Regions from separate parts of the Pseudomonas sp. GW821-FHT04D07 genome, predicted to be linked through region 1. Evidence: predicted binding sites of a transcription regulator. Region 1 holds the regulator's gene; each other region holds the start of a gene.
What was found. Region 1 encodes FliA, which starts transcription of late flagellar genes. Its sites were predicted from a motif close to CTAAAGTTTNNNNNNNNNNNGCCGNTAA; they were not measured.

Region 1 (10,643 bases):
CCTGCAACAGTGCATCCAGGTAGGATTGCAGCGCCACTTGCGGCCGTGTGGTGATTTCGACAGGACGGATCATGTGTATGCCCATGGAGATGTCCCGTTACAGTAACCTGTAAAGGGTATCGGCTGGACAGGCAGGTGACTTGAGGACTGGGTCACGTCAGGCCACCTGCGGAATGAGTTGCTGGGTCAGCAAGTGCTTGAGCAGGGCTCGATAGGCCAGCACGCCACGGCTCTTGCCGTCGAACTGCGACGGTGTCACACCGGCGCGGCTGGCATCGCGCAGGCGCGTGTCGACCGGAATATAGCCTTCCCAGATGGTCTCCGGGAACTTGTCGCGCAAGACCCGCAAGGTGCCCATGGAGGCCTGGGTCCGGCGGTCGAACAGGGTCGGCACGATGGTGTAGGGCAAGGCCTGCTTGCGCGAACGGTTGATCATCGCCAGGGTGTTGACCATCCGCTCCAGGCCCTTGACCGCCAGGTGCTCGGTCTGCACCGGCACCACCAACTGCTGGCTCGCCGCCAGGGCATTGACCATCAACACGCCGAGCAATGGCGGGCTGTCGATCACCGCGTAATCGAAGTCCTGCCACAACTGCGCCAAGCTCTTGGCGATCACCAGGCCCAGGCCGCTCTGGCCCGGCGAAAGGCGCTCGAGGGTCGCCAGGGCGGTACTCGACGGCAGCAGGGAAATCCGTTCGTCGCTGGTGGACAACAGCAATTGGCCGGGCAAGCCCGTGGGCACCGTGCCCCGATGCTGGAACAGGTCAAAATTGCTGTGTTCCAGGGTATCGGGGTCATAACCGAAATAGCTGGTCATCGAGCCGTGGGGGTCGAGGTCGACCACGACCACGCGCTTGCCCGCCTCGGCCAGCAATCCGGCTAAAGCGATGGAGGAAGTGGTCTTACCGACGCCACCCTTTTGATTGGCTACTGCCCAGACTCTCATTCAGTGTATTCCTCCCGACCGGCATCAAGCCGGCCGAGAAATAGCGCCAAGTTATAGAGCAGGTGCCGGAGATTTGACGGCGTTCTCGCGTACCGCTTGCTTTATCGCTGGCGGTGCAGTTTGTGTGCCAGCACGCTTCAAGGCCGCGTCCGGTTTTGCATTGGCGGTGCCAGTCCCCGTCAGGCTGCGACGCACGTCGAGGTTACGCGACACCACCAGCACCACCCGCCGGTTGCGCGCCCGGCCTTCGGCGGTGGCATTGTTGGCCACCGGCTGGAACTCGCCATAACCCACCGAGGCCAGGCGACCGGGGTTGACCCCATCCATGGCCATCATCCGTACGATACTCGCCGAGCGGGCCGAGGACAGCTCCCAGTTGGTGGGGTATTGCGCGGTACGAATCGGTTGGTCGTCGGTAAAGCCTTCGACATGGATCGGGTTGTCGAAGGGTTTGAGGATCTTCGCCACCTTGTCGATGATGTTGAACGCCATGTCGCTGGGCATCGCATCACCGCTGCCGAACAGCAGGCTGGAGTTGAGTTCGATCTCGACCCACAGTTCGTTGCCACGCACGGTCATCTGGTTGGAGCTGATCAAGTCGCCGAACGCCGCGCTGATATCGTCGGCGATGCTCTTCAGCGGATCCTTGGCGCCCTGGCCGAAGGCCGCGTCGGTCTGTTCGCTGTCCTTGATCAACGGGTCGGCCGGCTTGACCGTCACCGGGCGTTCGTCACCGATGGGAATCGGCTTGAGGCTGCGATCGACGTCGCTGAACACCCCGACCAGCGCCTGGGAGATCACCTTGTACTTGCCTTCATTGATCGAGGAAATCGAGTACATGACCACGAAAAAGGCGAACAGCAGCGTGATGAAGTCGGCGTAGGAAACCAGCCAGCGCTCGTGATTCACATGCTCTTCGTGTTGGCGACGTCTGGCCATGTCTACTCCATCAGTCCATGAAGCCTTGCAGCTTCAATTCAATGGAGCGCGGGTTCTCCCCCTCGGCAATCGACAGGATGCCTTCGAGGAGCATTTCCCGGTAACGTGACTGGCGCAAGGCAATCGACTTGAGCTTGCTCGCCACCGGCAGCAGCACCAGGTTGGCACTGGCCACGCCGTAGATGGTGGCGACGAAGGCCACGGCAATGCCGCTCCCCAGTTGCGAGGGGTCGCCGAGGTTACCCATCACGTGAATCAGGCCCATCACCGCACCGATGATGCCGATGGTCGGCGCATAGCCGCCCATGCTTTCGAAGACCTTGGCGGCCTCGATATCACGGCTTTCCTGGGTGTAGAAATCCACCTCCAGAATGCTGCGAATGGCTTCCGGCTCGGCGCCATCGACCAGCAGTTGCAGGCCTTTGCGCGAGTAGGTGTCGGGCTCGGCCTCGGCGACGCCTTCCAGGCCCAGCAGGCCCTCCTTGCGCGCCGTCAGGCTCCAGTTGACCACCCGCTCGACGCCGGCGGGCAGGTCGATGCGCGGCGGAAAGAGGATCCAGGCGAGAATCTGCATGGCACGCTTGAATGCACTCATCGGCGATTGCAGCAAGGCCGCGCCGATGGTCCCACCCAGCACGATCAAGGCCGCCGGACCGTTGGCCAGGGCCCCAAGGTGACCCCCTTCGAGGAAATTGCCACCAATGATGGCGACAAACGCCAGGATAATCCCGATAAGGCTCAACACATCCATCAGAGGCAGGCCTCGACCAGATGCTTGCCGATTTCATCCAGACTGTAGACCGCATCGGCCAGCTCAGCTTTGACGATGGCCATGGGCATGCCGTAGATCACGCAACTGGCTTCGTCCTGGGCCCAGATCGCACTGCCACCCTGCTTGAGCAGACGCGCACCTTCGCGGCCGTCGGCGCCCATGCCGGTGAGCACCACCGCCAGAACTTTGTCGCCATAGGACTTGGCCGCGGAACCGAAGGTGATATCCACACAGGGCTTGTAGTTCAGACGCTCATCACCCGGCAGGATTTTCACCGCGCCGCGCCCGTCGATCATCATCTGCTTGCCACCTGGCGCGAGCAAGGCCAGGCCGGGACGCAGGATGTCACCATCCTCGGCTTCCTTGACATTGATCTGGCAGAGCTTGTCCAGACGTTCGGCAAAGGCCTTGGTGAAGGCCGCCGGCATGTGCTGGATCAACACGATGGGCGCCGGGAAGCTGGCCGGCAACTGGGTCAGGACCCGTTGCAAGGCCACCGGACCACCGGTGGACGTACCGATGGCGACCAGCTTGTAGGCTTTGCGCTTCGGTGCCCCGGAAGTCGATACCGAAGCCTGTGTCGGGGCCGGGGCCGGGGCCGGGGCACGACTGGCCACCGGGGTGGTCCGCACGGGCGCCGGAGCCGGGCTGCCATAGCTGCCGGACGCCGGTGTCGGCGTAACGGCCGGAGACGGCGCGGCGGCGGGAACACTGCTGAAGCGACGGTTACTGCGCGAGATGCTGTGAACCTTCTCGCACAACAGTTGCTTGACCTTCTCGGGATTGCGCGAGATGTCTTCGAAATTCTTCGGCAGGAAATCCACGGCCCCGGCGTCCAGCGCATCGAGGGTCACTCGGGCGCCTTCGTGGGTCAGGGACGAGAACATCAATACCGGAGTCGGGCAGCGCTGCATGATATGCCGCACCGCCGTGATGCCGTCCATCATCGGCATCTCGTAGTCCATGGTGATCACGTCCGGCTTGAGGGCCAGGGCCTGATCGATGGCTTCTTTACCGTTGGTCGCCGTACCGACGACCTGGATGCTCGGATCCGCCGAAAGGATTTCCGAGACGCGGCGGCGGAAAAACCCCGAATCATCCACCACCAGGACCTTGACTACCATAAACACTCCGTTAGGCACGGCGGCGGACTTAAGCGCCGCCGCCGGTCCAGAATCAAATACGCCGTGCGGCGTAACGCTTGAGCATGCTCGGCACGTCGAGAATCAAGGCAATGCGACCGTCACCGGTAATGGTGGCGCCCGACATACCCGGAGTCCCCTGCAGCATCTTGCCCAGCGGTTTGATGACCACTTCTTCCTGGCCGACCAACTGATCGACGACGAAGCCGATCCGCTGGGTGCCCACTGAAAGGATCACCACATGGCCTTCGCGCTGCTCTTCGTGAGCGGCCGAGCTGACCAGCCAGCGCTTGAGGTAGAACAGCGGCAGGGCCTTGTCGCGGACAATCACCACTTCCTGGCCGTCGACCACGTTGGTGCGCGACAGGTCGAGGTGGAAGATCTCGTTGACGTTGACCAGCGGGAAGGCAAAGGCCTGGTTGCCGAGCATGACCATCAGGGTCGGCATGATCGCCAGGGTCAACGGGACCTTGATGACGATCTTCGAGCCCTTGCCCTTGGTCGAGTAGATGTTGATGGTGCCGTTGAGCTGGGCGATCTTGGTTTTCACCACATCCATGCCCACGCCACGCCCGGACACGTCGGAAATCTCGGTCTTGGTCGAGAAACCCGGGGCAAAGATCAGGTTGAAGCAGTCGGTCTCGCTCAGGCGATCGGCCGCATCCTTGTCCATCAGGCCCTTCTTCACCGCGATGCTGCGCAGCACGTCGGCGTCCATGCCCTTGCCGTCATCGGAGATCGACAGCAGGATGTGGTCGCCTTCCTGCTCGGCGGAGAGGATCACCCGACCGCTGCGGGACTTGCCCATGGCCTCGCGGTCGGCCGGTTCTTCGATACCGTGGTCGACCGAGTTGCGCACCAAGTGGACCAGCGGGTCGGCCAGGGCCTCCACCAGGTTCTTGTCGAGGTCGGTCTCTTCGCCCACCAGTTCCAGGTTGATCTCTTTCTTCAACTGCCGGGCCAGGTCGCGAACCAGGCGCGGGAAGCGGCCGAAAACTTTCTTGATCGGCTGCATGCGGGTTTTCATCACCGCGGTCTGCAGGTCGGCGGTCACCACGTCGAGGTTGGACACGGCCTTGGACATGGCCTCATCGCCACTGTTCAAGCCCAGGCGCACCAGGCGGTTACGCACCAGCACCAGTTCGCCGACCATGTTCATGATCTCGTCCAGGCGCGCGGTATCGACCCGCACGGTGGTTTCCGCTTCGCTGGCGGCCGGCTTGTCACCAGCGGCGGCGGCAGGTGCCGGCGCGCGGGCCGGAGCCGGTGCCGGTGCCGGCGCGGCCTTGGCCGGGGCTGGCGTCGCCGCTGCCGGAGCAGGTGCCTTGGCGGCAGGCGCGGCAGCAGCGGCCGGTTTGGCCGCCACCGGCGTAGCCACCGCCGTGGTCGCGGCCACTTCGGTGAATTTGCCCTTGCCATGCAACTCGTCGAGCAGCGATTCGAATTCCTGGTCGGTGATCAGGTCACCGCTGGCGGCGCCTGTACTTTCAGCCGCCTGGGCCGAAGCCGCGGTGGTATCGAGCGCTTCGACCTTGAACGACCCCTTGCCATGCAACTGGTCCAGCAAAGCTTCGAATTCGTCGTCGGTAATATCGGTACTTTCCGGCGCACCGCTGGCGGCAGCTGGGGCTGCCGGCGAAGTCGGTGCCGCGACCGCATCCGGGGCGAACTGGCCCTTGCCGTGCAACTGGTCGAGCAGCGATTCGAACTCGGCATCAGTGATTTCATCGCCGCCAGCCTCGCCCGGCGCCGCACCCACGGCCATGGCTTTTGGTGCCTCGGCTGCGGCCTTGACGCTGTTCAGGGAGTCGAGCAGCAATTCGAATTCATTGTCGGTGATGTCACCAGACTCGCTTTCAGCGACCGCTTCAGGCACCACGGCCTCGGCCACCGGCGCGGCCACGACTTCGGCAGCCGCCGGTTCCGCCAGACGCGCCAAGGCCGCCAGCAGTTCCGGGGTTGCCGCAGTGATCGGGCCACGTTCGCGCACTTCGCTGAACATGCCGTTCACCGCATCCAGCGCTTCCAGGACCACGTCCATCAGCTCCGAGTCGACACGTCGCTCACCCTTGCGCAGGATGTCGAACACGTTCTCGGCGATGTGACAGCACTCCACCAGCTCGTTGAGCTGGAGGAAGCCGGCGCCCCCTTTTACAGTGTGAAAACCGCGAAAGATTGCATTGAGCAGGTCCGCATCATCAGGCCGGCTTTCCAGCTCGACCAGTTGTTCGGACAGTTGCTCCAGAATCTCGCCGGCCTCAACCAGAAAATCCTGAAGGATCTCTTCATCGGCGCCGAAGCTCATGTGTTTGGGTGCTCCTAGAATCCAAGACTGGAAAGCAAATCGTCGACATCGTCCTGACCGGACATAACGTCTTCACGTTTATCGGCATGAATCTGCGGACCTACACCCTTGGCCAACTCATTTTGCGGATCTTTTTCGGCAAGGATGGCATCGTGATCATGCTCGATACCGGCAAAACGGTCGACCTGGCTGGCCATCAGCACCAGTTTGAGCAGGTTGCTTTCCACTTCGGTGACCATTTGGGTCACGCGCTTGATCACCTGACCGGTAAGGTCCTGGTAATCCTGGGCCAGCAGAATATCGTTCAGCTCGCTCGACACCGCGCGGGTTTCCTGCTCGCTGCGGGACAGGAACGTCTCGACCCGCCGCGCCAACTCGCGAAACTCCTGGGCACCGACTTCGCGCCGCATGAAACGGCTCCAGTCAGCGCCCAAGGCCTTGGCCTCCACGTTCAGGCCAGTGACCCTCGGGGTCGCACTCTCCACCAGGTCCATGGTGCGGTTGGCCGCGGCTTCCGTCAGCCTGACCACATAGGACAGGCGCTCGGTGGCGTCGGTGATCTGCGAGACTTCCTCGGCCTGCGGCATATGCGGGTCGATCTGGAAGTTGACAATAGCGCTGTGCAATTCGCGGGTGAGCTTGCCGACTTCCAGGTACAGGCCACGGTCACGGGTCTGATTCAGCTCATGGATCATTTGCACCGCGTCGCCAAATCGACCTTTTTCAAGGCTGTCGACCAGTTCGCGGGCATGTTTTTTCAGGGTTAGTTCAAAATCACCCAGTGAAGATTCGTTGTGCTCCATAGCGCCCCCGTGGTGGACTTCATCAGCCGATGCGTTCGAAGATTTTCTCGATCTTCTCTTTCAACGCCTGGGCCGTGAATGGTTTGACCACATAGCCGTTTACACCGGCCTGGGCAGCTTCGATGATCTGCTCGCGCTTGGCTTCGGCCGTGACCATCAACACCGGCAGGTGCTTGAGCTTTTCATCGGCACGCACGTGGCGCAGCAGATCGATGCCGGTCATGCCGGGCATGTTCCAGTCAGTGACCAGAAAGTCGATGCTACCGCTGTTGAGGACGGGAATCGCGGTAGTACCGTCGTCCGCCTCAACCGTGTTGGTGAACCCGAGGTCACGCAACAGGTTCTTGATGATCCGCCGCATCGTTGAAAAATCGTCAACGATGAGGATTTTCATGTTCTTGTCCAATTCGACCTCCAAGCAGTCTTAAACGCGTTCAGCACCTGGACGCGCTGTTCAATCAATTCGGCACAGCACTCAACGACTGCATGGAAACCTCATCCGGCCGAGTCTCCCACAGGGCGTCAAACGCCATGTCGGTCTCGTTCGCAGTGTTCCCGCACTGCCTTCAACGCGCTCGCCACTCCCCCAAACGCCCCCGCAAGCGGGCCGCGCACTGGCTGTGTAACTGGCTGACTCGCGATTCGCTGACCCCCAGCACCTCACCAATTTCCTTGAGGTTCAGCTCTTCGTCGTAGTACAGCGCCAACACCAGTCGCTCACGCTCCGGCAAATTGGCAATCGCATCCGCCAGCGCCGCCTGGAAGCGTTCATCTTCCAGATCGCGCGACGGTTCGAGATGAGCACTCGCGCCGTCCTCGTGCAGCCCTTCATGTTCGCCGTCCTGCAACAGGTCGTCGAAACTGAACAGGCGACTGCCCAAGGTATCGTTCAAAATCCCGTAATAATCGTCGAGACTCAATTGGAGTTCGGCTGCAACCTCGTGATCTTTAGCGTCACGGCCGGTTTTTGCTTCAATTGCACGAATTGCGTCACTGACCATGCGTGTATTGCGGTGCACCGAACGCGGTGCCCAGTCACCCTTGCGCACTTCATCAAGCATCGCGCCGCGGATACGGATGCCGGCATAGGTCTCGAAACTGGCACCTTTGCTCGCGTCGTACTTGGTCGAGACCTCCAGCAGACCGATCATCCCGGCCTGGATCAGATCCTCGACCTGAACGCTGGCCGGCAGTCGCGCCAGCAGGTGATAGGCAATACGTTTGACCAAAGGTGCGTAACGCTCGATCAGTTCATACTGGCTGTCACGTGACGACTTGGAATACATGCGATAGCCACTGGCAGTCATAGAACCGGTCCCGCACTCGTTTGATGCACCAGACGCTCGACGAAAAACTCCAGGTGCCCCCGAGGATTGGCAGGGAGCGGCCAGGTGTCGACCTTCTGCGCGATTGCCTTGAACGCCAAGGCGCATTTCGAACGGGGAAATGCCTCATAGACCGCGCGCTGCTTTTGCACGGCCTTGCGGACACACTCGTCATAAGGAACGGCGCCGACGTATTGTAGGGCCACATCCAGGAAACGATCCGTGACCTTGGTCAACTTGGCGAACAGGTTGCGGCCTTCCTGCGGGCTCTGGGCCATGTTGGCCAGTACGCGGAAGCGGTTCATGCCGTAGTCGCGGTTGAGCAGTTTGATCAAGGCGTAGGCGTCGGTGATCGAGGTCGGCTCGTCGCAGACCACCAGCAACACTTCCTGGGCCGCGCGGACGAAGCTGACCACCGACTCGCCAATACCCGCGGCCGTGTCGATCACCAGCACATCGAGGTTGTCGCCGATATCGCTGAATGCCTGGATCAGGCCGGCATGCTGCGCCGGGCTCAGGTGCACCATGCTCTGGGTCCCCGAGGCCGCCGGCACGATGCGAATCCCGCCCGGACCTTGCAACAGTACGTCGCGCAGTTCGCAGCGGCCCTCGACCACGTCGGCCAGGGTGCGTTTGGGGGTCAGGCCGAGCAGGACGTCGACATTCGCCAGCCCCAGATCCGCATCCAGCAGCATGACGCGCCGGCCAAGCTCAGCCAGCGCCAGGGACAAATTCACTGACACGTTGGTCTTCCCGACGCCACCTTTGCCGCCGGTCACCGCGATCACCTGTACGGGATGCATGCTGCCCATGTTCTCTTCTTACCTTGTCTTGCTTAGACGGAAGGCCACATAAGTGGCTGCGCGTTCACTTGTCGGAACAATGCGTGGCAGACCATCGATGTAGGTAATTTGCAACGTCTGAATACTCATCTCAGCCCACCCGCTTCGACGGGCTGTGGTAGATATCAGCGAACATATCGGCCATGGCTTCCTCGCTGGGTTCTTCCTGCATTTGCACACTGACCGCCCTGGACACCAGTTGATGCCGGCGTGGCAGGTGCAGATCATCCGGAATACGCGGCCCGTCGGTCAGATAGGCCACGGGCAGTTCGTGACTGATAGCCAGGCTCAGCACTTCGCCGAGGCTCGCCGTTTCATCCAGTTTAGTCAGGATGCAACCGGCCAGCCCGCAGCGTTTATAGCTGTGGTAGGCGGCCGTCAGCACCTGTTTCTGGCTGGTGGTAGCCAGGACCAGATAATTCTTCGCCTTGATCCCGCGTCCGGCCAGGCTTTCCAGTTGCATGCGCAACGCCGGGTCGCTGGCCTGCAGGCCGGCGGTATCGATCAGCACCACGCGTTTGCGCAGCAGCGGATCGAGGGCCTGGGCCAGGGACTGGCCCGGGTCGACATGGGTCACCGAGACATTGAGGATCCGCCCCAGGGTCTTGAGCTGCTCCTGGGCGCCGATGCGGAAGCTGTCCATGCTCACCAGCGCGATGTTCTGCGCGCCGTACTTGAGCACGTAGCGCGCCGCCAGCTTGGCCAGCGTGGTGGTCTTGCCCATGCCGGCAGGACCGACCATGGCAATCACACCGCCCTCTTCCAGTGGCTCGATCTCGGGTGTGACAATCATCCGCGCCAGGTGCGCCAGCAGCATGCGCCAGGCCTGGCGTGGCTCGTCGATCCCGGTAACCAGTTCCAGCAGGTCGCGCGACAGCGGCCCGGACAGGCCGATGCGCTGCAGACGGCGCCAGAGGTTGGCCTGCTGCGGCTGACGGCCTTGCAACTGGTTCCAGGCCAGGGAGCCCAGCTGGACTTCCAGCAGCTCACGCAGGCCGTTGAGTTCCGAACGCATCGAGTCGAACACCCGCTGGTCCACCGCCGGGGCGTGCACCACAGGCGCTGGCGCCGGGCGCCGCGGCTCGTCGAAAGTCGGTTCGATCAGCGGCTCGGCGGCGGTCAGCGGCAGGCCGGCGAACAGTTGGCGATTGGTTGCGTTGTCGGTATCGCCGTCACTGCGCAAGCTCAGTTCGGCCTGGGCGGTGACGATACGCGACTGGGTCTTGCGCAGCTCGTCTTCGAGCTCCATGTTCGGCACCCGCGGCGACAGCGCCGAGAGCTTGTAGTCCAGGGCAGCCGTCAGCTCGACACCGCCCGCAATCCGGCGGTTGCCGATAATGGCCGCGTCCGAGCCCAGCTCATCACGCACGAGCTTCATGGCCTGACGCATATCGGCGGCGAAAAAACGCTTAACTTGCATAACCCACTACCTCAGCCGTTGGGCCCTACTGTCGCAACGATGGTCACTTGCTTGTTGTCCGGAATTTCCTGGTAGGCCAAGACATGCAAACTTGGCACCGCCAGTCGTCCAAACCGCGAAAGCATCGCGCGAACCGGTCCAGCTACCAG
Region 2 (10,643 bases), on a different contig from region 1:
ACCAATGCGCAAGGAGCCGAAGTTGTTGACGGCCAACGTAGCGTTAGCGGCAAAAAAATTCTTGTAGTTCACATCGTAAAGCTCATCGAGTATGAACAGTTTACGATTGTTGGCGGCACCACCGGAGGCCTGAACCGTCAGTGAACCAAACGATAACGGCTCGGTATAGATGAAGTCGGCGCCTTCGTAGTTGGTGATTTGGACCTGGCTGTAGACTTCGTCTGGCAGGCGAATCCAGGGGTTGGTAAAACCAATATTGAGTGTGTCCGAGTACATATAAGCCGTTCCGCCAAGGCGGCCGGCGCGGAATTTCAATTTATCGGTTGCCTGCCATGACAGGTATAGCCACTCCAGATTCCCCTGCCACTCATCTTGTTGTGGCTTGATGATCGCTTGAGCGGTCAAACCGACAGTATCGGTAATGCCGTACTGTAATTGCCCACCCAGTTTCGATAGCTGGTCACCCCGCCAATGATCATTCGTCTGACCGGTGATGCCGTAACCATGGCTGTCGCCCGCACCGCCCAGGTGCGTAACACCCAAGGTGCCAAAACCATTAAAACGATAGTCGCCTTGATCCAGCGCGAACGCCGGACTGCTCGCCACGCACAGCGCAGCGATACTTAAGACTCGAGTACTGATCATTCGGATTGCTCTCTTGGTGTTGTGTTAAACGCTGAACTGAGCGGTTGCCGCTCTTAGGTCGTCGCCTGTGCCGACCAGCTGTTCGCCCAGGCGAGCCGTGGCGTCGGCACCATTAGCGGATACTTGTGAATCGAGCTTGAGGACTTCAGTCTCTCGCTGGATAGAGTTCGACAGACCGATTTGCTCATGGGTGAACTGAGCGATACCGGCGTTCAACTCATTGATCTGGTGCACAGCCCCCGCAATGGCTTCCAACGTCTGGGTAGCCTGCACTGAGCGCTCGATACTGGCCTGGGCCTTTTCGCCATTGAGCACCATGATGTCGAGCACTCTGTTTGCACTGTTCTGCAAGCGCTGAATGATGTGTTGGATTTCGGCAGTGGACGCGGTGGTTTTCTGTGCAAGGTTGCGTACTTCATCGGCTACCACCGCAAACCCACGTCCTTGTTCACCGGCGCGGGCAGCCTCGATGGCGGCGTTGAGTGCCAACAGATTGGTCTGTTCGGCCACACTGCGGATGACGGTCAGGACCGAACCCACTTGCTGGGTTTCTTCTTCCAATTGTTGCATGGCCTGAACCGCTTCAAGCACGCTGACACCCAGGTCGCTGATATGGTTCGATAGCCCGCCGATGTTTTGGCGAGCGGAGTCGGCCTGCTTGAACGCCGCACCGGCCTTCTGTGAAGCCTGCTGGGAGCGTTGGGCAACTTCCTGGATGCTGACCGTCATCGTATGGATATCGCTACTGATCGAATCGATACGACCTTGCTGGGACTTAGTGTTTTCTTCTGAGCTCTGAGTCAGTCGGTAGAGGTGCGTGGACATTGCACCCAATGGGCTCGCCGCCTCGACGATCTGGTGGATCGTTGCCTGCAATTTATCGAGAAAACTGTTGAACAGCTTGATCATTTCCCCAATTTCATCGTCCGAGCGCACATCGACTCTTCGTGTCAGGTCACCGTCGCCGCTGGCAATTGCTGTGAGGGAGTCAATCACGCCATGAACGTTGTTCATGATTCGCCGAATGACAAGCACTGAACCTGTGCTCACCAGCAACACCAGTATCATCGTCAGAATGTATCCAACCCGAGTGGTGGTGGCGTTATCCGTGCGGGTCAGCGACAGGTTGGCCTGAAAGTCCTGGTAGGCATTGGCCCGGAAGGTGTCACCCAGCCCTTGGGCGGTTTTCAGATCAATGCTCATGCGGTCAATGTTGGAGTGTAAGCTTTCGAAGGTACCGGAGCCCTTTATCAGTTGCTCGGACGTCGAGAAGGCGTTATCCGCGTAGCGTTTGATCGCCTCGTTCCAGGTCGTCAGTTTTTGATTGCGTGCCGGCTGCTGCTCGGAAAGCTGTTTAAGCTCAGATTGCTTGGCAACGATGTCATCAACTATTTTATGTCCCTCGTTGAGGGCCTCTATCTCACCGGCGGTGACCGCGCTGTTGAGCAAGCCCGGTAAGCGGGAAAACTGGAAGATCACGGCATCTGTTTTTTCAAGTGTTGGATAGCTACCGTTTTCCAATTCGAACAGACGAGTATCGGTGTTTGATAACTGCAAGGATGTATAACCGACAAAAACTAACAGTCCAAAAAGTGCCACTGCTGGCATAATCGACAATTTCAATGTCAGGGATATTTTTGCTCGCATTTTTTTGTTCTCAGAGGCGGAGCAGAGTCGTTTAAAGTACGAAAGTCAACACTGACCGTTTAGTACTCCATTGACTATTAGGCAGGCTGTAAAACCCTCCGGCGCTCATCGGCAGTCGCACTCAACTGACAGAATCAGTAACATCACAGCTACGCCTTCTGAGGGTGGGTTGGTGGCGTGATTGTTATGGCATATTCTTCATTCGATGGTGGATTTTCTGGTGGGTGTCGGAGTCATTAATTCTGTTTCCAAAGAGTGGAAGCAACATGCTATTGGCGTTAAATGCTACAGGCCATGCTCTGCGTTTGACTATCAGGGGGCGCTGATTTTTTGGGTAGGCGGATTTGTGGATTTGGTAGGCATCGCCCTACTAGAGCAGTTCGCGGAAGGGCAGTAATAATATACAGACGGTCAAATCCTGGATCTGAACATTACAAAGGGCTTACGCAAGAAAGTATCGAATGTAAGCGTTCATGGTTGTATCTCAGTAGTTGATCCATGACCTCGTCGTTGAGTTGGCGCCGCGTGATCCTGCAGGTCGGCGCCGTGGACCCGAGCTGGGTGGAGAGATCAAGGACTCGCCTGGGGACTCTTCAATCAAACCTTAAAGCGATTGACCAAATCACTGAGGTCGCCTGCAAGCCTTGAGAGCTCCTGACTTGCTGTATGCGTTTGCTCCGCACCTGCCGAGGTCTGGATCGAGAGGTCGTGTATACGGACGAGATTGCGATCCACCTCTCGGGCGACCTCCGACTGCTCTTGGGCCGCACTGGCGATTACCATATTACGTTCGTTAATCCCTGATACAGCATGCGCAATGGTACTGAGAGCATCATTGGCCGCCTGGGCCTGCACCTGCGTCTGGCGGGCTTGGTCCGCACTGGTGAGTAGGGCCTCCACCGTCTGGTGGGTACCTTGTTGAATGGTGCTGATCATGGTTTCAATTTCGCGAGTCGACTCTCCGGTACGATGAGCCAACGAGCGGACTTCATCCGCAACAACGGCAAATCCGCGGCCAGCCTCACCTGCACGTGCTGCTTCGATCGCCGCATTGAGCGCCAGCAGATTGGTCTGCTCTGCTACAGCCCGTATGACGTCCAGAACTTTGCTGATGTTCCGTGTCTGCTCGGCCAGGTTCCGCGCTTGATCCGATGCGTCGACCACGTTATCGGTGAGGGCGCTGATAGCCGTTAACGTATCGGCCAGTTGTACTTGGCCCTGGCGCGCAGTGTCGGAGGCGGCCCTGGATTCGTTGGAGGTCGCAACTGCGTTGGAGGCCACCTCCTCAACGGCATGGCTCATCTCCGTGACGGCTGTCGCGGCCATATCTATTTCGGCGTTCTGCTGATGCAGGCCTTGGGCGCTTTCATTCATGACAGCGCTCATTTCCTCCGTCGAGGAGGCGAGTTGTTCGGCAGATTTACCAATGCGGTCGAGTGTTTCGCGTAGAGTGGTTTGCATGGAGGCCATTGACCTGAGGAGTAGTGAGGCTTCATCTACGCCGGTGGTGTCCAGGTGCTGTGTCAGGTTTCCCGACGCAATGGTTTCAGCCGCCTGCACGGCAGCATCAAGGGGGATTGTCAGACTGCGAGTCAGGCGCCAGGAAAGTAGGAGGGTCAGTAAGAGCGCGAGTGCAATTACAATGGCGGTGATCGTTTTGGATTCGCTGTAAAGTGTAGCGCCCACTTGGGTATGGTAGGCCGTGAGGTCGAGGCTGTGCGTCTGGAGCCGCTTGGCGAATTCATTCATCCGGTTGCCGCTATTGGCCATGGTCGACATGATCTGAATGCGGGCTTGGTCCAGGTTGCCTTGCTTGACGAGTGCGGTAAGCTGGTCTACTTGAATAAGATAGTCACGATAAGCGGCCTGCAGTTGGTCAAAGGTGGCGCGTTCTTCTCCGGTAACGCCCAGGGCCTCGTATCTGGCGAACTCTGCGTCAACGCCCTGGCCAATTTTCTTGATCGACTCCCGAGTGGTATCCACGGCCGAGGGGACAGCTGCCAACCGGAGCGTCTCTACTCGAACCCTTGCCAGCTGTAGGGCCAGATTATCAATGGAGACAATGCCCGGTATGGCGTCTCTTTCAATCAGCTCACTTTCAGTACGTATGCTGGACAGTTGATGGAGGCCGAAAAACCCCAGTGCGGCGACTACAACGGCTATCAGCCCAAAACATAACGTGCTGCGAGGGGCTATTTTAAGAGAACGGAGATTCATGTCTAGTCCTGTATTAGTGTTACCGCCGGGATGTCGGTGCAACTAAATTATCGGCGGCATGGATCGTATCTGAAGGTTTTGTGAATGTGGGGTTGATTTTTTTTTAGAAATTATCGTGTGCCGAAAACAACATTTCCAAAAGTGATATTTTTTGATGAGTATTTTTCGCTTGATTGTTTTTGTTGAGTTGTTTTTGGTGGGTCGTCTCACGTGAGGTACTTGGCGCTCGCAAGTAGGAGCGGTGGCTGTAGTTTGAATTTTTCAGTTTGTAGGATTGCAGATGGACCGCAACAAGAGCAGTTGGTGTGTGGCACGTCAACCGCTGCACGGCATTAGCCTAGCCCGATATCGATGGCATTTCTCCACCAACCCTCTGCCAAAGCCTTGGATAGTTGCATTTTCAGTAGCGTTTCTACACGCCTTGCTGCGCCGGACAACGGGCGCTTGGAGTGAGTGGCACAGTAGATCGTGCGCTTGATAGTTGGCGACACAATGCGAGCTGTGTAGATGTGTTCCGGATGGCGGTGAACCGCAGCGAGCGATAATATGGTGTAGCATTGCGTGTCGATGACCATTTGCTGCAATGGTTCATGAGCATCAATTTCGGCAATGATATCCAGACTCACACCATGGCCGATTACCACATCATCGATAACACGCCTCAGCCCGTGTCCGGCGCCAGGTAACACGAGTGGGAATTGATTCAGCAATGAGGCCCTTAGCTCACCGTCGCTGTTAAGTGCGTCTCGACGGAAGCTGTCCGTATGGCCTGCGATGAAAAGATCCTCTGTGATTAGAGGCGTGGTCACCAGATCTTCTGTCTGATGGGTCGAGAATATCAACCCTAGATCAATTTCACCTGTTATCAACCACTCCCGAAGATGCCCACTCAGGCCGCTGACAATTCGCATCTTAACGTTAGGCAGCTCGCGTTTGACCGCCCTGATCAATGGCACTGCCAGTAAAGACGTCAAGGAACCGGGCAGCCCGACCGCGACAGAGCCATGCTCTGCCGACCTCAGATGCTGCATTGCCTGCTTTGCGCCTTGGAAAGCAGCCTGGACATTCTTCGCATGTCCAAGAAAGTCACGTCCTTCGGGGGTGAGGGTCACGCCATCGAAACGACGTTCGAATAGGAGCACTCCAATTTCCTCTTCAAGCAGCTTGATCTGTGCACTGATTGAAGGCTGAGAAATATGGAGATTATTAGCGGCTTTCTGGAAAGACCGCTGTTCAGCCACAGCCATGAAGTATGTGATTTGCTTCAGGTTCAACAGCAGTCCTTCCAGTTCGTGATGAGGTGTCAGCGAGTATTTGATGACTCGTCAAGCAGGCGCTTTGCACGCAGGTAAACAGGCTTGTCGATCATTAGATCACCGACCTTGATAGCGCCCAGCCCTTTGCGGTCTGCTTCATGGAATGCATCGACAATGGTGGTAGCCTCAGCTAGCGCAGCGCTGTTTGGAGTATAACATTCGTTAATTGCGTCCAGGTATTTAGGATGTACGACTACCGCTCCACGAAACCCCAGAGATTTGGCCTCATCCAGTTTTGCCTTGAAGCCGGTACTGTCCCCAAGGTCCGCGATTGAACCGATGAAACCAATGGGCTGTATGCCGGCGGCGCGACAGGCGAAAAGTACCATCATGCTCGGCCCCATCAGTAGTGATGGGATAGGTTTTCCACCGCAATCAAGGGAAAAGTCTTCGCTTCCCAGCATCATTCCCATAATGCGCGGGTCGGCAGCGGCGATCTGATGAAGTGCGGGTAGCGCAATCGACGATTCAATCTGAAGAAGGAATCGAATCCGGCCCGGAGCAAGCTGCTTTTCTCTTTCAAGGTCGCCAACCAATTGGCTGATGAGCTGGACATCACGATAGTGCTCGACTTTGGGCAGCAGAATGATGTCCAGGTTTTCTCCGATCACTGCTCTCAGATCGCAGACAGCGGTGTTAAGAGGTCCATTCACCCGGACAGCTGCCAGCTTTTTGGAAGCTTTGATCCGTTGAAGGTTATCGTTAATCGAATGGCGGGCAGCTGACTTCCGACTCTCATGAACACCATCTTCCAGGTCCAGGATGATCACATCGGTAGGGCGACCAAGTGCGCTCTCGATAATTTTGGCGTTATCAGCAGGTGCGAATAAAAATGAACGGATCATGGCTTTAACTCTTATTGGCTGGGTAGTGGCCGAGTTCACGGAGGATTTCTTCGTTGTGCTCCCCGACCTTGGGGGCTGGGCGTCTGAAGCCGCCAGGCGTTCCCACAAGTCGAGGAACAATGTTATGCATCGGGATTGTATTCATGTCTTCATCAGGCAAATGTACGATCGTCTGACGGCCCATTGTGTAAGGGTGATCAATCAGATCGGCTACCGTGCAAACCGGGCCGACGGTCACTGCTGCCTGCTCAAAGATCTCCAGTGCCTGATCCCGTGTGTGCTGCATCATGAATCGGCCGATGATTGCATCGAGCTGTTCGCGGTTTTTGACCCTGGCGTTGTTGTCAATGAAGCGCTCGTCACGTTTCAGTTCGGGCTTGCCAATAGTGTCGAAGATTTTCATGGCCATCGACTGCATGGAGCCCGAAAGGGCCACATATTTGCCGTCGCTGCACATATATATATTTCTGGGTGCGGCATGACTTGCTTGATTTCCGGTGCGTTCGGTAGGTATACCTGTTAGTTGGATTTTCGCGGCTTCCGAGGAAATAACCGAGAAGATGGGCTCAAAAAGCGACAGGTCGATGACTTGACCTTTCTTCGAACGATTCACTTGATGCAGGGCTGTGAGTACCCCTGCGGCCCCGTAAACCCCCGCAATCATGTCCGCAAGCGCAAGGGGGGGAAGTGAGGGGGGCTTGTCGGCGAATCCATTTAAGGCCGCGAATCCGGACATTGCCTCAATCAGCGTGCCGAAGCCGGGTTTTTCTTTGTAAGGACCGGTCTGTCCCCATCCGGAGATTCGAACGATGATCAGCTTGGGATTGATTTCGAGCAGGGTTTCCGGCGCCAACCCCATTTTTTCCAGCGTCCCGGGCACGAAATTTTCGATGAAAACATCACTCGTCTTAACTAGCTTCAGCACCACGTCCATGCCTTCAAAGGATCGCAGATCAAGTGCCAGTGATCGTTTATTGCGACCATAGATTTTCCAATAAACATCGATTCCTTTTTCTTTCCACTCTCGCAAATCATCACCGGTATTCGCCCGCTCAATTTTAATGACGTCGGCACCAAAGTCAGCGAGGTACACGCTGAGCATGTTGCCCGCCACCAGTCGAGAGAGGTCTAGCACCCTGATATCGTTCAACGGTCCGACGTTATTTTTATCATATTTCATATCTGCGAATTCCTAAGGATGCAGCGTGGTATGCATTAAAGTTATGTAGGCTGGCCGCCCTTCACAAGTAGTTTTTTTAGATACCCCTTCAAGGTTTGGCCTATGTGGCTGGTTATAGGCAGAACCTGCACCCCATCATGGAAACTAGTATTTCCCAAGCTTGGGCTGATCTGGCTAATGTTGATTAATCAATAAAAAGTGTTCTTCAGAACCGGTAGGTGAAAAATGTACACACAGAACTTCACGCCCATTACGGGGTCTTTAGGCCTCTCAGCATTAAGCGCAGTGATCCCACTCTTTGTTCTCTTTGTCTTACTAGGGCTCCTCAAGGTGTCCGCTCGCTGGGCGGCGTTGTCTGCCTTGATTGCTGCGATCGGAATTGCGTTCTGGGTCTACGAAATGCCAGCAGTTCAAATCGCGAGCGGGACGCTGGAGGGGGCGGCAACGGGCTTCTTTCCCATCATCTGGATTGGCATCAATGCAATCTGGTTATTCCGCCTGACGCAGCTAAGCGGTCACGACAAGGTCATTCGAGGGGCACTCGCAAGGCTCAGCCCCGATTTACGAGTACAGACGTTACTCATTGCTTTTTGCTTCGGAGCACTGCTTGAGTCCTTGGCCGGGGGAGGCGCGCCCGTTGCCATTTGTGCGGTGATGCTGATTGCACTTGGCATAAAGCCGGTGCAAGCTGCGGCCATTTGCCTCATCGCGGATACCAGTCCTGTTGCATTTGGCTCACTTGGTCTGCCCATCTCAGTATTATCAAAAGTGACTGGCTTGCCCGTCCATGAGTTAGGGGTGATGGTTGGACGCCAGACACCAATTCTCGCGCTTTTCATCCCATTGATTCTGATTGTGATCGCGGACGGACGCCGGGGGCTGAAGGAAATTTGGCCTTTAGCGCTCGTCGCAGGTATTAGCTTCGCAACCGGCCAGGCCGTTGGTTCAATGTACTTACCGATCGAGTTAGTGGATATCAGCGCCGCATTACTGTGTATTGGGGCCGTCGTAACTTTCCTCAAAATCTGGAGTCCGGAACGCGTCCGCGAAACTGAAAGCTCAGCTGTTTTTGGCCCCGCGATTTTTGTTCCCGCGAAAAATGAGCGTTTCGAAATGCTGCAATCAGCTTCAACCTTGAATAGCGGAGGCGGCGCCGGGATTATGCAAGGCACAAGCTCTGGGTCAGGACGATATTCTGGTCGAACACTCGTTGTGGCTCGGGAGACAATCGAACTTTTTCGGGCTTTTGCTCCCTATGCCATCGTCATTGCACTGGTGGCTCTCAGTCAAATAAAAGTGTTGAAAGAGTTACTTGAACTAGGTACGAGTACTTTCCACTGGCCGCTATTGGACGTCGTCACGCCCGAAGGAAGGCCGCTTGGCGTCGTCAATGCGAAATTTGAGTGGCTGCTTTCTGCAGGCTCAATTGTACTGTTTGCTGGTTGTTTGACCATTCCGGTATTGGGGTTAAGCGCTAAACAAGCTTTAAAGGTCTATCTGAAAAATCTTGGTGAGCTGAAGTGGGCGATATTCACTGTTTGCTCTGTTGTCGGTGTTGCCTATGTGATGAATCTGTCCGGTCAGATAGTAACGCTGGGTATTTGGGCTGCTCAAACGGGTCCCGCATTTGCATTTATTTCACCAATCCTGGGATGGATTGCTACTAGCTTGACGGGATCTGACACCTCCGCCAATGCATTGTTTGGGGTGTTGCAGATCACAACCGCCCATCACACCGGCCTGTCAGATGTGCTGCTTGCCGCCGCGAATTCCTCTGGTGGCGTGGTGGGCAAGGCTATTTCACCTCAGAACTTGACTATTGCTGCTGTAGCTGTGGGGATATCAGGGAAGGAGGGGGTGCTGTTTCGCAAGGTCATTGGTTGGACCCTGCTGATGATCATGATCATGAGCGTTCTGGTTTTCTTTCAATCCACCCCGGTGTTGAGTTGGATGGTCCCGAGCGTTCACTCATGATCACTAACATCGTCTGGACCAACAGCATGGGTCCGCGCAGTTGTCAGGAAAGAGGTTGACATGAAGGCTGTATTTCTCGATAGCGATACTATGCCCCTTTCGTTTGAGCGCGAGGGGCCAATTCAATGGGTATTAAGATCCAGCACAAAGCCGTTCGAGGTTGTGTCGGCGCTTCTGGATGTTGAGATTGCGATCACGAACAAGGTCAATCTCACGGCATCAATTTTAGAACAACTGCCGAAATTGAAGTATGTATGCGTGGCGGCATCGGGTTATGATTGCGTTGACATTGCGGCCTGTCAGGCGCGAGGAGTGAAGGTGAGCAATGCGCCTGGATACTCTTCGTTAAGTGTGGCAGAGCACGTGATGACTTCGATTTTTATGCTTAGACGCCGTTTCTTCGAATACCAGCGCCTCGCCCAAACAGAGTGGCATTCCTCTCAACATTTTTGTGTACATGGTGGAGCCATTCGGGACGTCCGTGGTGCAATTCTCGGTATCGTTGGCCGCGGGGCTATCGGTCAGTCTGTAGCAGAGCTGGCCAGTGCGCTGGGAATGAAAGTTCTGTTCGCCGAGCATCGAGAGGCTCACACCATACGGAAAGGTTATACGGCTTTCGAGGATGTCTTGCGTCAAGCTGACATCCTTACGCTCCACTGCCCTTTAACGACCGCATCACATAATTTACTCGATGCTAAGGCATTTAAAGTTATGAAGTCCTCCTCTCTATTGATCAATACAGCTCGAGGTCCATTGGTTGAGCTGGAAGCGCTGAAAAATGCATTAACATCAGGACTCATTGCTGGCGCATCGATCGAT
Region 3 (10,643 bases), on a different contig from region 1:
TCGTGCTGCGTTATCCGCGGATCAAGCTTGACGTGATGCTCAGCAACCAGCGCGAAGACCTGATCGACAGCGGCTTCGATGTGGCGATCCGCCTGGGGGTGCCCGAACCCTCGGCGCTGATTGCCCGCCCTCTGGAAAACTATGCGCTGACCGTCTGTGCATCGCCGTCGTATCTGAAACGGCGCGGGACACCGATCATCCCCCAGGATCTGCAACATCACGACTGCCTGGCCTTCGCCTACCCGGCCGGAGACGACTGGCGGACGGTGGAAAAACAATGGAGCCTGAGCGGGCCGGAGGGGGAAATCCTGGTGCCGGTCAGCGGCCCGATGACCATCAACAGTTCTTCAGCGTTGTATCAGGCGGCGCTTTGCGGCATGGGTATCGTGATGCTGCCGGATGCCTTGCTGCGCGACGATCTGCGCGAGGGACGACTGGTGCCGCTGCTGGGTACGTACAAACTGCCCAGCCGACCGATGAACCTGCTCTATGCGCAAGACCGCTACCGGCTGCCCAAGCTGCGCAGTTTCGTGGCGTTCGCGCTGGAGAAGTGGGGCCAGTCGTAAGGCTTGCCGGGACGGGCGAGCCTGCCCAGAATGCCTGCACCGGCAACGCAGCCCATGACCGATACAAGGATCAGTACAGCGCTATGTTCGAACACATCGACTTCAATTACCTGCTCACCACCTACGGCTATTGGGCGATCTTCATCGGTTGCCTGCTGGAAGGGGAAACCATCCTGATCCTCGGCGGGGTGGCGGCGCACCAGCAAGTCCTGCACCTGCCGCTGGTGATCTTCTGGGCCAGCCTCGGCGGGATGCTCGGCGACCAGGCGCTGTACTGGACCGGCCGTTACTTCGGCGCGCGCCTGCTACCGCGCCTGCATCGCCAGCAAGCCGCCATAGAACGGGTGACCGGACTGATTCAACGCCATCCGCTGACCTCGATCTTCGCCGTGCGCTTCCTGTACGGCATGCGCCTGGTGGGCCCCATGGTGATCGGCGCCAGCCGGCTGTCGCCGCTGCGCTTCAGCCTGATGAACCTGCTCGGGGCCGCGGTCTGGGCCACGCTCTTTGCCACGGCCGGCTATTGGGCCGGTGGGTTCCTCGAAAGCCTGCTGGGCAATCTCAAGCCCTATCGCCTGCCCATCGTGATCGGGGTCGTGGTCATCGTCGCGGGGATCGCCCTGGTGCGCCATCTGCGGGCCAGGGCGCGGCAACGCCAGAAGGTCTGAGCCGGGCTCAGACCCGGAACCGTCCGACCAATCCCTGCAACGAATTCGCCAGCCGCGACAGTTCGTGGCTGGCGGCGCTGGTCTGATCGGCCCCTGTCGCCGAGCGGATCGACAGGTCGCGAATGTTCACCAGATTACGGTCGACTTCCCGGGCGACCTGGGCCTGCTCTTCCGCCGCGCTGGCGATCACCAGGTTGCGCTCGTGGATTTCATGCACCGAGGCGGTGATCGTCACCAGCGCTTCGCCGGCCCGTTCGGCCAACGCCAGGGTGCTGGCGGCACGGGCGGTGCTGGTGTGCATCGATTCCAGGGCCAGGGTCGAGCCGCTGCGCATGCCGGACACCATCTGTTCGATCTCCTGGGTCGACTGCTGGGTGCGATGGGCCAGGGCCCGCACTTCATCGGCCACGACCGCAAAGCCGCGTCCGCTCTCGCCGGCACGGGCCGCTTCGATGGCGGCATTGAGTGCCAGCAGGTTGGTCTGCTCGGCAATCGCCCGAATCACTTCCAGTACCTTGCCGATGCCCTGGGACTGATCAGCCAGTGAACGCACCAACTCTCCGGTGCGCTCGACGTCCCCGGACAGGGCGCTGATGGCACCGACGGTTTCGCTCACCCGCTCCTGGCCGAGTCGCGCCGACTCGCTGGATTTACGGGTGGCATCGGAGGTGGACACCGCATTGCGCGCCACCTCCTCCACCGCCGTGGTCATTTCGTTGACCGCAGTGGCCGCCTGTTCGATTTCATGGTTCTGCTGTTGCAGGCCTTCCGTGCTGCCCTGGGTCACCGCACTTAGTTCGTCCGCCGCCGTGGCCAGCGTGGTCGCCGAACCGCTGATGCCCTGCAAGGTGTCGCGCAAAGTCTGCTGCATGGTGGCCAGGGCTTCGAGCAGCTGACTGACTTCATCGTTGCCATGGCTTTCGATACGCTGAGTCAGATCGCCGCGTGCGACGTTCTGCGCCGCGCTCAAGGCCTGTCCCAGGGGCTTGACGATGCTGCGCGTCAACAGCATCGCCAGGCCCACGGTAGCCAGGGCCGCCAGGACAATAAACAGAATAACGATCATCCGTGAGTCGCTGTAATGCGACTCGGACTTCTGGCTCTCGGCCGCCACCTGCTTGGTAAAGAGGTCGGCCAGATCGGTCAGTTGCTTGCCGGAACCGTCCACCACGGTCTTCATGTCCACCAGCAACAGCTTGCTCAGTTCGTCACGCCGGCCCTGCTCGGCCAGGGTGAAGGACTGGGCGATACCGGTACGGTAGGCAGCGAAGGTGGTCTTGAACTGGTCGTACAACGCCCGGGCCTCGGGTGTGGTGACCAATTTGTCGTAGGCGACGATCCGCTCGCTCAATTCCTTGTCACGCACGTCCATCTGGCCGCGGTACACCGCGATGTTCTTCGGGTCCTGGTCGAGGGCCATGCGCAGGGAGATGGTGCGGATCCGCAACATGATCTCGCGAATTTCGTCGCCCCCACGAATACTCGGCAGCCATTGGCTTTCAACGGCCACCTCGCCTTCGCGGATGTTCGACATCTGGCCCAGGGCGAACACCCCGAGCAAGGCCACCAGCAGGGCGATCAAGGCAAAACCCAACGCCGCGCGAGGTGCGATATTCAGTTGACGAAGAAACATGACGAGCGCCTTTTTTGTCATGGCCTGGGGTCGGTTAACCTCAGGCCTTAGCTCCAGAGTTGGCAGGCTATCGGCACGTTGTATGACAACTTGAAATAATTACCCGACAATTTCGCGCGTGCGAAAGAAGGACTCAAGGGGTTTTCTGTCCAGGCCCGGGAACGATATTGAGCTTGTAGATGATGCGCGTGTGGTAACCCGCCTGCAGGATCTTCGTGGCGCGCTGATTGATGTTGTCGGGCTTGGCCTCATCGGCCGAGACGCTGCGCAGTTGCGTGCGCTGGGTACGGCCTTCCCAGGTAGACACGCCCTGGTCCGGCGCGCAGGGCTGCGCGGCGAAACTGATCTTGCCATCATGGCTCACGCACTTATAGGCGTCGGCACTGAAAACCGAACTGGAAGCGCCAAGAAGGAGAACGAAGACCAGACCTCTGCCCATGCGTGTGCATCCCTGTACGTGATGGTCATCCACAGATAAAAGAAAACCCGCCGAAGCGGGTTTTCTTCAAAACATTCCGACATCCTGTCGGCGGCCTCCATGGCCTGGTTCGATCGTCCTTGATCCTGCACGCATCCTTGCGTAGCAGCGATAGGTACAGATTAAGCCCAGTCATGAAGGCTCAACAGAGGAGATCAGTGTCGCCGCATGTAAGCCTTTCGCCATACATGGATCCAATCCTCAGTGTGCGTAAGTCAGCAGCAACTCACTCGGCACCTTGAAGTCCAGCGACATCATCACGCTCAGGGCGGTGATGGTGAAGATCGAGAACACGAACAGCTTGCGGGCCCAGACCGTGTCATCCACGGCCTTGTAGCCGGTCCAGGCCATGTACAACCAGTACATGCCCATGGCCGCGGCCACGGCCAGGTAGCTCATGCCGGCATAACCGCTGAACGTCAGCATCAACGTCGCGCCGAGGAAGGCCAGGATGTAGAGCAGGATGTGCTTCTTGGCCACCAGGATCCCGCGCTTCACCGGCAACACCGGAATCGATGCGGCCAGGTAATCGTTGAAGCGGAAGATCGCGATCGCGTAGGAATGCGGCATCTGCCACAAACTGAACATCACCAGCAGCGTCAGGGCCGCCATGTCGAAGCTGTTGCTCACCGCCACGTAGCCGATCACCGGTGGCATCGCCCCCGACAGACTGCCGATCAGCGTGCCGTGAACCGACTTGCGCTTGAAGTACAGGCTGTAGAAGCCGACGTAGATGACAAAGCCGATCACCGCGAACAGCGCCGCCAACGGATTGGCGACGCGGTACAGCAAGGCCACGCCGGCGATCCCGAGGACGCTGGCGTAGATCAGCGCCAGTTTCAGGGAAATCAGCCCCTGGACCAGCACTCGGTTCTTGGTGCGCTCCATCTTCAGGTCGATGTCACGGTCGATGCAGTTGTTGAACACGCAACCGGACGCCACCACCAGCGAAGTACCGATCATGGCCGCCAGGAAGATGGCCAGATCGACATGCCCCTTCGAGGCCAGGAAGAAACCACCCGCCACAGAAAGCACGTTACCGAAAATGATCCCCGGTTTGGTGATTTGGATAAAGTGCTTGAGCGACATCGGGTTTACCTCACTTCGCCATCATGACGGCGTGGATGCTGAACATGATCCACAGCGACAGACCCACCAGCAGAACGATCACCAGTGCCGCGAAGATAAACGCCACTACGTTGTTACGCTGCGCCGCGGAACGGTCCAGGTGCAGGAAGTACACCAGGTGCACCAGCACCTGGATCACGGCGAAGACCAGAACGATCCACAGGGTGGCCGCCTTGGGCAGCGACGGGTACATCACCAGGCCGAACGGGATGATAGTCAGGATGATCGACAGGACAAAGCCGACCATGTAGGACTTCACGCTGCCGTGGTTGGCATCACTGGAATGCTGTGCATTAGCCATTTACAGAGTCCCCATCAGGTAAACAACGGTGAATACGCAGATCCACACGACGTCCAGGAAGTGCCAGAACAAGCTCAGGCAGCTCAGGCGGGTGATGTTGCTTGGCGTCAGGCCGTTTTTCCAGACCTGGTACATCATCACGGCCATCCAGATCAGGCCGCTGGTGACGTGGACACCGTGAGTCCCGACCAGGGTGAAGAACCCGGACAGGAAGCCACTGCGGTTAGGGCCGAAGCCTTCTTCGATCAGCTTGTGGAATTCGTTGATTTCCATGCCGATGAAGCCCAGGCCGAACAGGAAGGTGATCGCCAACCAGACCAGGACCTGACTTTTCTTGCCCTTGAACAACGCCAGCATGGCGAAGCCGTAGGTGATCGAACTGAGCAACAGGCAGGCGGTTTCACCCAGCACGTAAGGCAGTTCGAAGATGTCGTGGCCCGACGGGCCACCCGCTACGTTGTTAACCAGCACCGCGTACGCTGCGAAGATCGACGCAAACAGAATGCAGTCGGTCATCAGGTAGAGCCAGAAACCGAAGACGGTCATCTCGCTCGTATCGTGGTGGTGGTCATCGTGCCCATGGTCATGACCATGGGCGTGTCCAGCATTGGTCACTAAGTTCGACATGGTTTAAGCCTGTTCCAGCGAAGATTCAACACGGGTGGCAGGAGTCACTTTCGCTGCCGCCAGCACCTTGTGCTGCTCGGCTTCGATACGTTCGATGACGTCCACTGGCACCATGTAACCCTGATCATCACGCGAGATGTGGATGATGAAATAGATCACGGTACCGGCCAGGCCAGCGATGGCCATCCACCAGATGTGCCAGATCATCGCGAAACCGAACACGGTCAGCAGAGCACCCATGATCAGGCCAGTCGCGGTGTTGTTCGGCATGTGGATCGGCTGGTAGCGCTTGGGCACCGAGTACGCGGTACCGTCTTCCTTGGCTTCGGTGAAGGGGTCAACCACATCGGCTTTCGGCAGTTCGGCGAAGTTGTAGAACGGTGGTGGCGACGAGGTCGACCATTCCAGGGTGTGGCCGTTCCATGGGTCGCCGGTCACATCCATGTTCTGCTTGCGGTCACGCACGCTTACATAGATCTGGATCAATTGCGAAGCGATACCGAAGGCGATCAGAATGGCACCGAACAACGCTACGTACAGGTAAGGCACCCACTCAGGGTTGGTGCTGGAGTTCAGGCGACGGGTCATACCCATGAAGCCCAGGGCATAGAGCGGCATGAACGCGACGAAGAAGCCGGAGATCCAGAACCAGAACGCGGCCTTGCCCCAACCTTCGTGCAGCTTGAAGCCGAACGCTTTCGGGAACCAGAAGCTGAAGCCGGCGATGTAACCGAAGACCGCACCACCGATGATCACGTTGTGGAAGTGCGCGATCACGAACAGGCTGTTGTGCAGGACGAAGTCAGCGCCCGGGATGGCCAGCAGTACGCCGGTCATGCCGCCGATGGCGAAGGTCACCATGAAGCCCAGGGTCCAGAGAACCTGGCTGGTCATGCGCAGACGGCCACGGTAGATGGTGAACAGCCAGTTGAATAGCTTCACCCCCGTCGGGATCGAGATCAGCATGGTCGCCAGGCCGAAGAAGGCGTTGACGTTGGCACCCGAACCCATGGTGAAGAAGTGGTGCAGCCAAACCATGAAACCCAGCACCGAGATCGCGCCGCTGGCGTAGATCATCGAGTGGTGGCCAAACAGTTTCTTGCCGGAGAAGGTCGAGATGACTTCGGAGAAAACCCCGAACGCCGGCAGGATCAGGATGTACACCTCGGGGTGACCCCAGGCCCAGAACAGGTTGACGTACATCATCGGATTTCCACCCAGTTCATTGGTGAAAATGTGGAAATCCATGTAACGGTCAAGCGTCAGCAAAGCCAGTGTAGCGGTGAGGATCGGGAACGAAGCGACGATCAGCACGTTGGCCCAGGTGCAGGTCCAGGTGAAGATCGGCATGTCCATCAGCTTCATGCCAGGGGTACGCATTTTCAGCACGGTGGCCAGGAAGTTCACCCCGGTCAGCGTCGTACCCAGCCCTGATAGCTGTAGCGCCCAGATATAGTAATCCACCCCCACGCCCGGACTGTATTGCAGGCCCGACAGCGGCGGATAGGCAACCCAACCGGTCTTGGCGAATTCGCCGACACCCAGGGAAACGTTGATCAGCACCACGCCGGAAACCAGCAGCCAGAAGCTCAGGGAGTTCAGGAACGGGTAGGCCACGTCACGCGCACCGATCTGCAACGGCACGACAATGTTCATCAGGCCGGTGAAGAAAGGCATCGCCATGAAGATGATCATGATCACACCGTGGGCGGTGAAGATCTGGTCATAGTGGTGAGGCGGCAGGTAGCCCGGGGAACCCTCGGTGGCCATGGCCAGCTGGGTCCGCATCATGATGGCGTCGGAGAAACCGCGCAGCAGCATGACCATGGCCACGACTATGTACATGACACCGATTTTCTTGTGGTCAACCGAAGTCAGCCACTCGCTCCACAGGTAGGTCCACTTCTTGAAGTAAGTGATCGCCGCGAACAACGCCAGGCCACCGACGGCGATCATCGCCAGCGTGATCATGACAATCGGTTCGTGGAACGGGACCGCTTCCCAACTTAATTTACCAAACATCGTTTACTCCTCTGCCCCGGCAGCTGAATGCGAACTCATGTCCATTCCTTCCGTTGCGGCCACTTCTTTCTTCTCGTGCTCGACCGGCTTGCCTGCTTTCATACCTTCGTACTTGTCGACGATGGTCTGGAACAGGTTCGGCGTAACGGCGGAATAAAGCGCGACCGGGTTGTCCTGGCTTGGCTTGGAAAGGTCTGCGTATTCAGCTTGTTCAAGCTGTTTAGGTGCCTTCTTGACCTCAGCTACCCAGGCATCGAAATCCGCCTGGCTGGTTGCGGTCGCTTTGAATTTCATACCGGTGAAGCCGGCGCCGCTGTAGTTGGCGGAAATCCCTTCGTACTCATGATTCTCGTTGGAGATCAGGTGCAGCTTGGTCTGCATACCGGCCATGGCGTAGATCTGACCGCCCAGGCCCGGGATGAAGAACGAGTTCATCACGCTGTCGGAAGTGATCTTGAAGTTCACCGGTGTCTTGGCCGGGAAGACCAGCTTGTTGACGGTGGCAATGCCTTGTTCCGGGTAGATGAACAGCCATTTCCAGTCCAGCGCGACCACTTCGACGGTGATCGGCTTGACGTCGGATTCCAGCGGACGATAAGGGTCCAGGGCGTGGGTCGACTTGTAGGTGACGACACCCAGGAACAGGATGATGATCGCAGGAACGGCCCAGATCACGATTTCGATCTTGGTCGAGTGATTCCATTTCGGTGCGTAGGTGGCGTCCTTGTTCGACGCGCGGTATTTCCAGGCGAAGGCAAAGGTCATCAGGATGACCGGCACCACGACCAACAGCATCAGCAGCGTAGCGGTGATGATCAGGTTACGTTCGTCCAGGCCCACCTGACCCTTCGGGTCGAGCAAGGTCATGTTGCACCCTCCCAGCAACAACGTGCCGAGCAGTGGCAACAAGCCTAAGAATCTGGGATACCTTGTTTTACTCATCTCACGACCTCTAAAGCAGCTTGCGCAATGCAGTTGGGTTTCGATAGCCAACACTTCACCCTGCCAAGGGTTGGCAATTTTTTCCGATTGAATAAGGGCCTGTCCGTCGCACCAATCGCTGATCGGCGCCTCTGGAACGAGCGTGAGTTCTTATTCGATTTCGTGGGTCATAGGCCTTGTTACAGACCAATTCCATTTGGTGCGGATACTTGGAAAGGTTGCCAGCACCAGGGGTCGCATAGCGCCCTTGAGCCCTTCGACCGCCCTATTGCGCTCAGGCAGAGCGGCGCCGGACATTCAGTGCGGCGATTGTAGTTAGGTCGCGTTTTATAAACCACGTCTCATCCTGAAATATTTTTTATCAATTCACGCAACAATCATTAACCGTTTTTGCAACGATCCTGAATCGTATCGCTTTTCATTCTCAGCAAAAAGCCATGAACCGCTCTTTTGTTTGACAACTGATCCGCCCCGCAATCGCCCCGCCGAGAGCCTGAAAAGAGGCTCTGGCCCAAGCATGACGGGGTATTGCGCGGGTCTTCGAGGGGGGCTGGGACAAGCCCTGCACAAGAATGAAACACAGGGGGTGCCAGGGAACTTTTTCGAGGAAGACTGTCAATCAGAAGATGACATCGCGGTCAGAAACGACCGCTGCGACCGCTGCGACGTGACAATATGTCGCAGTTTTTTCAGCCCTTTTCTTGTCTGCCATCAAGGCACTTTTATCGCGGTTAGCGAACATAAAAACGCCCCGATCTTACATGAAAGACCGGGGCGTTTTTCAAGGATGAGTGGCGAGGATCGGCCCCAAGGGCCAAGCGCCGGAATCAGCGGTTTTTCTGGCGATTACGGTAGATACCCACCGGCACCAGCAACACTGTCAGTACGAAAGCCACCAGCGCCCACTGCGCCAGGGACAGGCCCAGCACCGGCGGGTACGGCGTTTCGCAGAACCCCTCGACCTGGAAACCCAACGGGAAGATCGACGCCAGGGGCAGGCCATCGACGATCGGTTGCAACACGTCGATACCGCAGCTCACCGCCGGGTTGGCCTGGATATAGACATGGCGGCCCGCCGCAATGATGCCGCCGACGGCACTCAGCCACACCAGCACTTCCAGCACCGTGAGACTGCGTCGGGTGCGCATGCCGGCGCCAATAAAGGCAAAGAGCGCAATGAACAGCAAGGCGTAGCGCTGCAGGATACACAACGGGCAAGGTAACTCGCCCAGCACCACCTGCATGTACAAGGCACCGCCGATCAAGGCGAGGCAGACCAGCCCCAGCAGGACCAGAAAACGCTTTTCCCGTCCCAGCCGCATCATTTCGTCAGTCATCCCGTTTCCCTTTGACTCGTTGTTGGATCGGCCGGAGGGCCGCGCAGCGTGCCGCGGCATCAAACCGAGGTTGTATCCCATGGGCCCACAGGTCGCAATCCAATCGCTTCAACCCGCTGAACATGCGTTGTCCGCAAGTCTACACGTTGACCATGACCTTTGAGCGTATTGAACAGCCCCCGCCAGCGTCTGCGGGAGTATGGGTAAACCACCACAAGATCGCCGACAACGCTCGGCGAATTAACGACAAGCCGATTAAACCGGGATTAACGCGCCAAAGGATTTTGCCCAGCCGCCGGATCCATCCTCCCGACAACCGTGGCCAACGGGCTGGCCACGGCGCTCTCGCGGGTTACTCCAAGGCCGCGGCCGGGCCGAAGAACTCATAGCGGCTCTGTTGCTCCGGCACTCCCAGGGCTTTCAAGTGACGCTTGATCGCGCCCATGAAGCCCTTGGGCCCGAGGAAATAGGCATCCAGGTCACGTTCCTGCGGCAACCACTCGCCCAACTGTTCCTGACTCAGCAGGCCGACCTTGTCCGCCGCCGGGCTGACGCCGTCATCCTCGGCATAACAATAGAAGCGCTTGAGTTGCGGATGACGCTCGGCCAGAGCATCGACCCAGTCACGGAAAGCATGCACCTGGCCGTTGCGCGCGCAGTGGATAAAATGCACTGGTCGCTCGCCCGCCAACGCGGCTTCGAGCATGGGCAGGGTCGGCGTGATCCCCACTCCACCACTGATCAATACCAACGGCTTGTCGCTGGCCGCCAGGGTGAACTCGCCGGCTGGCGGGAACAGCTCCAGGGTCGCGCCGATGGCCAGTTGGTCATGCAGATAGTTCGACACCCGCCCACCCGCTTCGCGCTTGACGCTGATCCGATACTGCCCGGCCTTCGCCAGCGCCGAGAGCGAGTAGTTGCGTCGGACCTCTTCGCCGTCG

Region 2: a site for FliA is predicted at 4,557-4,584, ahead of AC07T0_RS23895 (methyl-accepting chemotaxis protein). Genes of this name have one in related genera too.
Region 3: a site for FliA is predicted at 2,935-2,962, ahead of AC07T0_RS08135 (methyl-accepting chemotaxis protein). Genes of this name have one in related genera too.

The regions. Positions count from the first base shown of each region.
Region 1 is NZ_JBWKTH010000001.1:646,359-657,001, reverse strand. It holds gene AC07T0_RS03105 (CheW domain-containing protein) at 1-73, opposite strand, end outside; gene AC07T0_RS03100 (ParA family protein) at 158-946, opposite strand; gene motD (flagellar motor protein MotD) at 998-1,885, opposite strand; gene AC07T0_RS03090 (flagellar motor protein) at 1,896-2,636, opposite strand; gene AC07T0_RS03085 (protein-glutamate methylesterase/protein-glutamine glutaminase) at 2,636-3,781, opposite strand; gene AC07T0_RS03080 (chemotaxis protein CheA) at 3,834-6,104, opposite strand; gene AC07T0_RS03075 (protein phosphatase CheZ) at 6,119-6,907, opposite strand; gene AC07T0_RS03070 (chemotaxis response regulator CheY) at 6,930-7,301, opposite strand; gene fliA (RNA polymerase sigma factor FliA) at 7,474-8,214, opposite strand; gene fleN (flagellar synthesis regulator FleN) at 8,211-9,044, opposite strand; gene flhF (flagellar biosynthesis GTPase FlhF) at 9,166-10,494, opposite strand; gene flhA (flagellar biosynthesis protein FlhA) at 10,506-10,643, opposite strand, start outside.
Region 2 is NZ_JBWKTH010000024.1:95,162-105,804, forward strand. It holds gene AC07T0_RS23885 (hypothetical protein) at 1-645, opposite strand, end outside; gene AC07T0_RS23890 (methyl-accepting chemotaxis protein) at 670-2,292, opposite strand; gene AC07T0_RS23895 (methyl-accepting chemotaxis protein) at 2,890-4,509, opposite strand; gene AC07T0_RS23900 (LysR family transcriptional regulator) at 4,842-5,783, opposite strand; gene AC07T0_RS23905 (HpcH/HpaI aldolase/citrate lyase family protein) at 5,813-6,670, opposite strand; gene AC07T0_RS23910 (CaiB/BaiF CoA transferase family protein) at 6,675-7,850, opposite strand; gene AC07T0_RS23915 (L-lactate permease) at 8,076-9,824, shown strand; gene AC07T0_RS23920 (D-2-hydroxyacid dehydrogenase) at 9,885-10,643, shown strand, end outside.
Region 3 is NZ_JBWKTH010000004.1:149,189-159,831, reverse strand. It holds gene AC07T0_RS08145 (LysR family transcriptional regulator) at 1-566, shown strand, start outside; gene AC07T0_RS08140 (DedA family protein) at 650-1,234, shown strand; gene AC07T0_RS08135 (methyl-accepting chemotaxis protein) at 1,242-2,867, opposite strand; gene AC07T0_RS08130 (DUF4124 domain-containing protein) at 3,001-3,306, opposite strand; gene cyoE (heme o synthase) at 3,547-4,434, opposite strand; gene cyoD (cytochrome o ubiquinol oxidase subunit IV) at 4,445-4,774, opposite strand; gene cyoC (cytochrome o ubiquinol oxidase subunit III) at 4,775-5,401, opposite strand; gene cyoB (cytochrome o ubiquinol oxidase subunit I) at 5,405-7,423, opposite strand; gene cyoA (ubiquinol oxidase subunit II) at 7,427-8,365, opposite strand; gene AC07T0_RS08100 (disulfide bond formation protein B) at 9,193-9,702, opposite strand; gene hmpA (NO-inducible flavohemoprotein) at 10,055-10,643, opposite strand, start outside.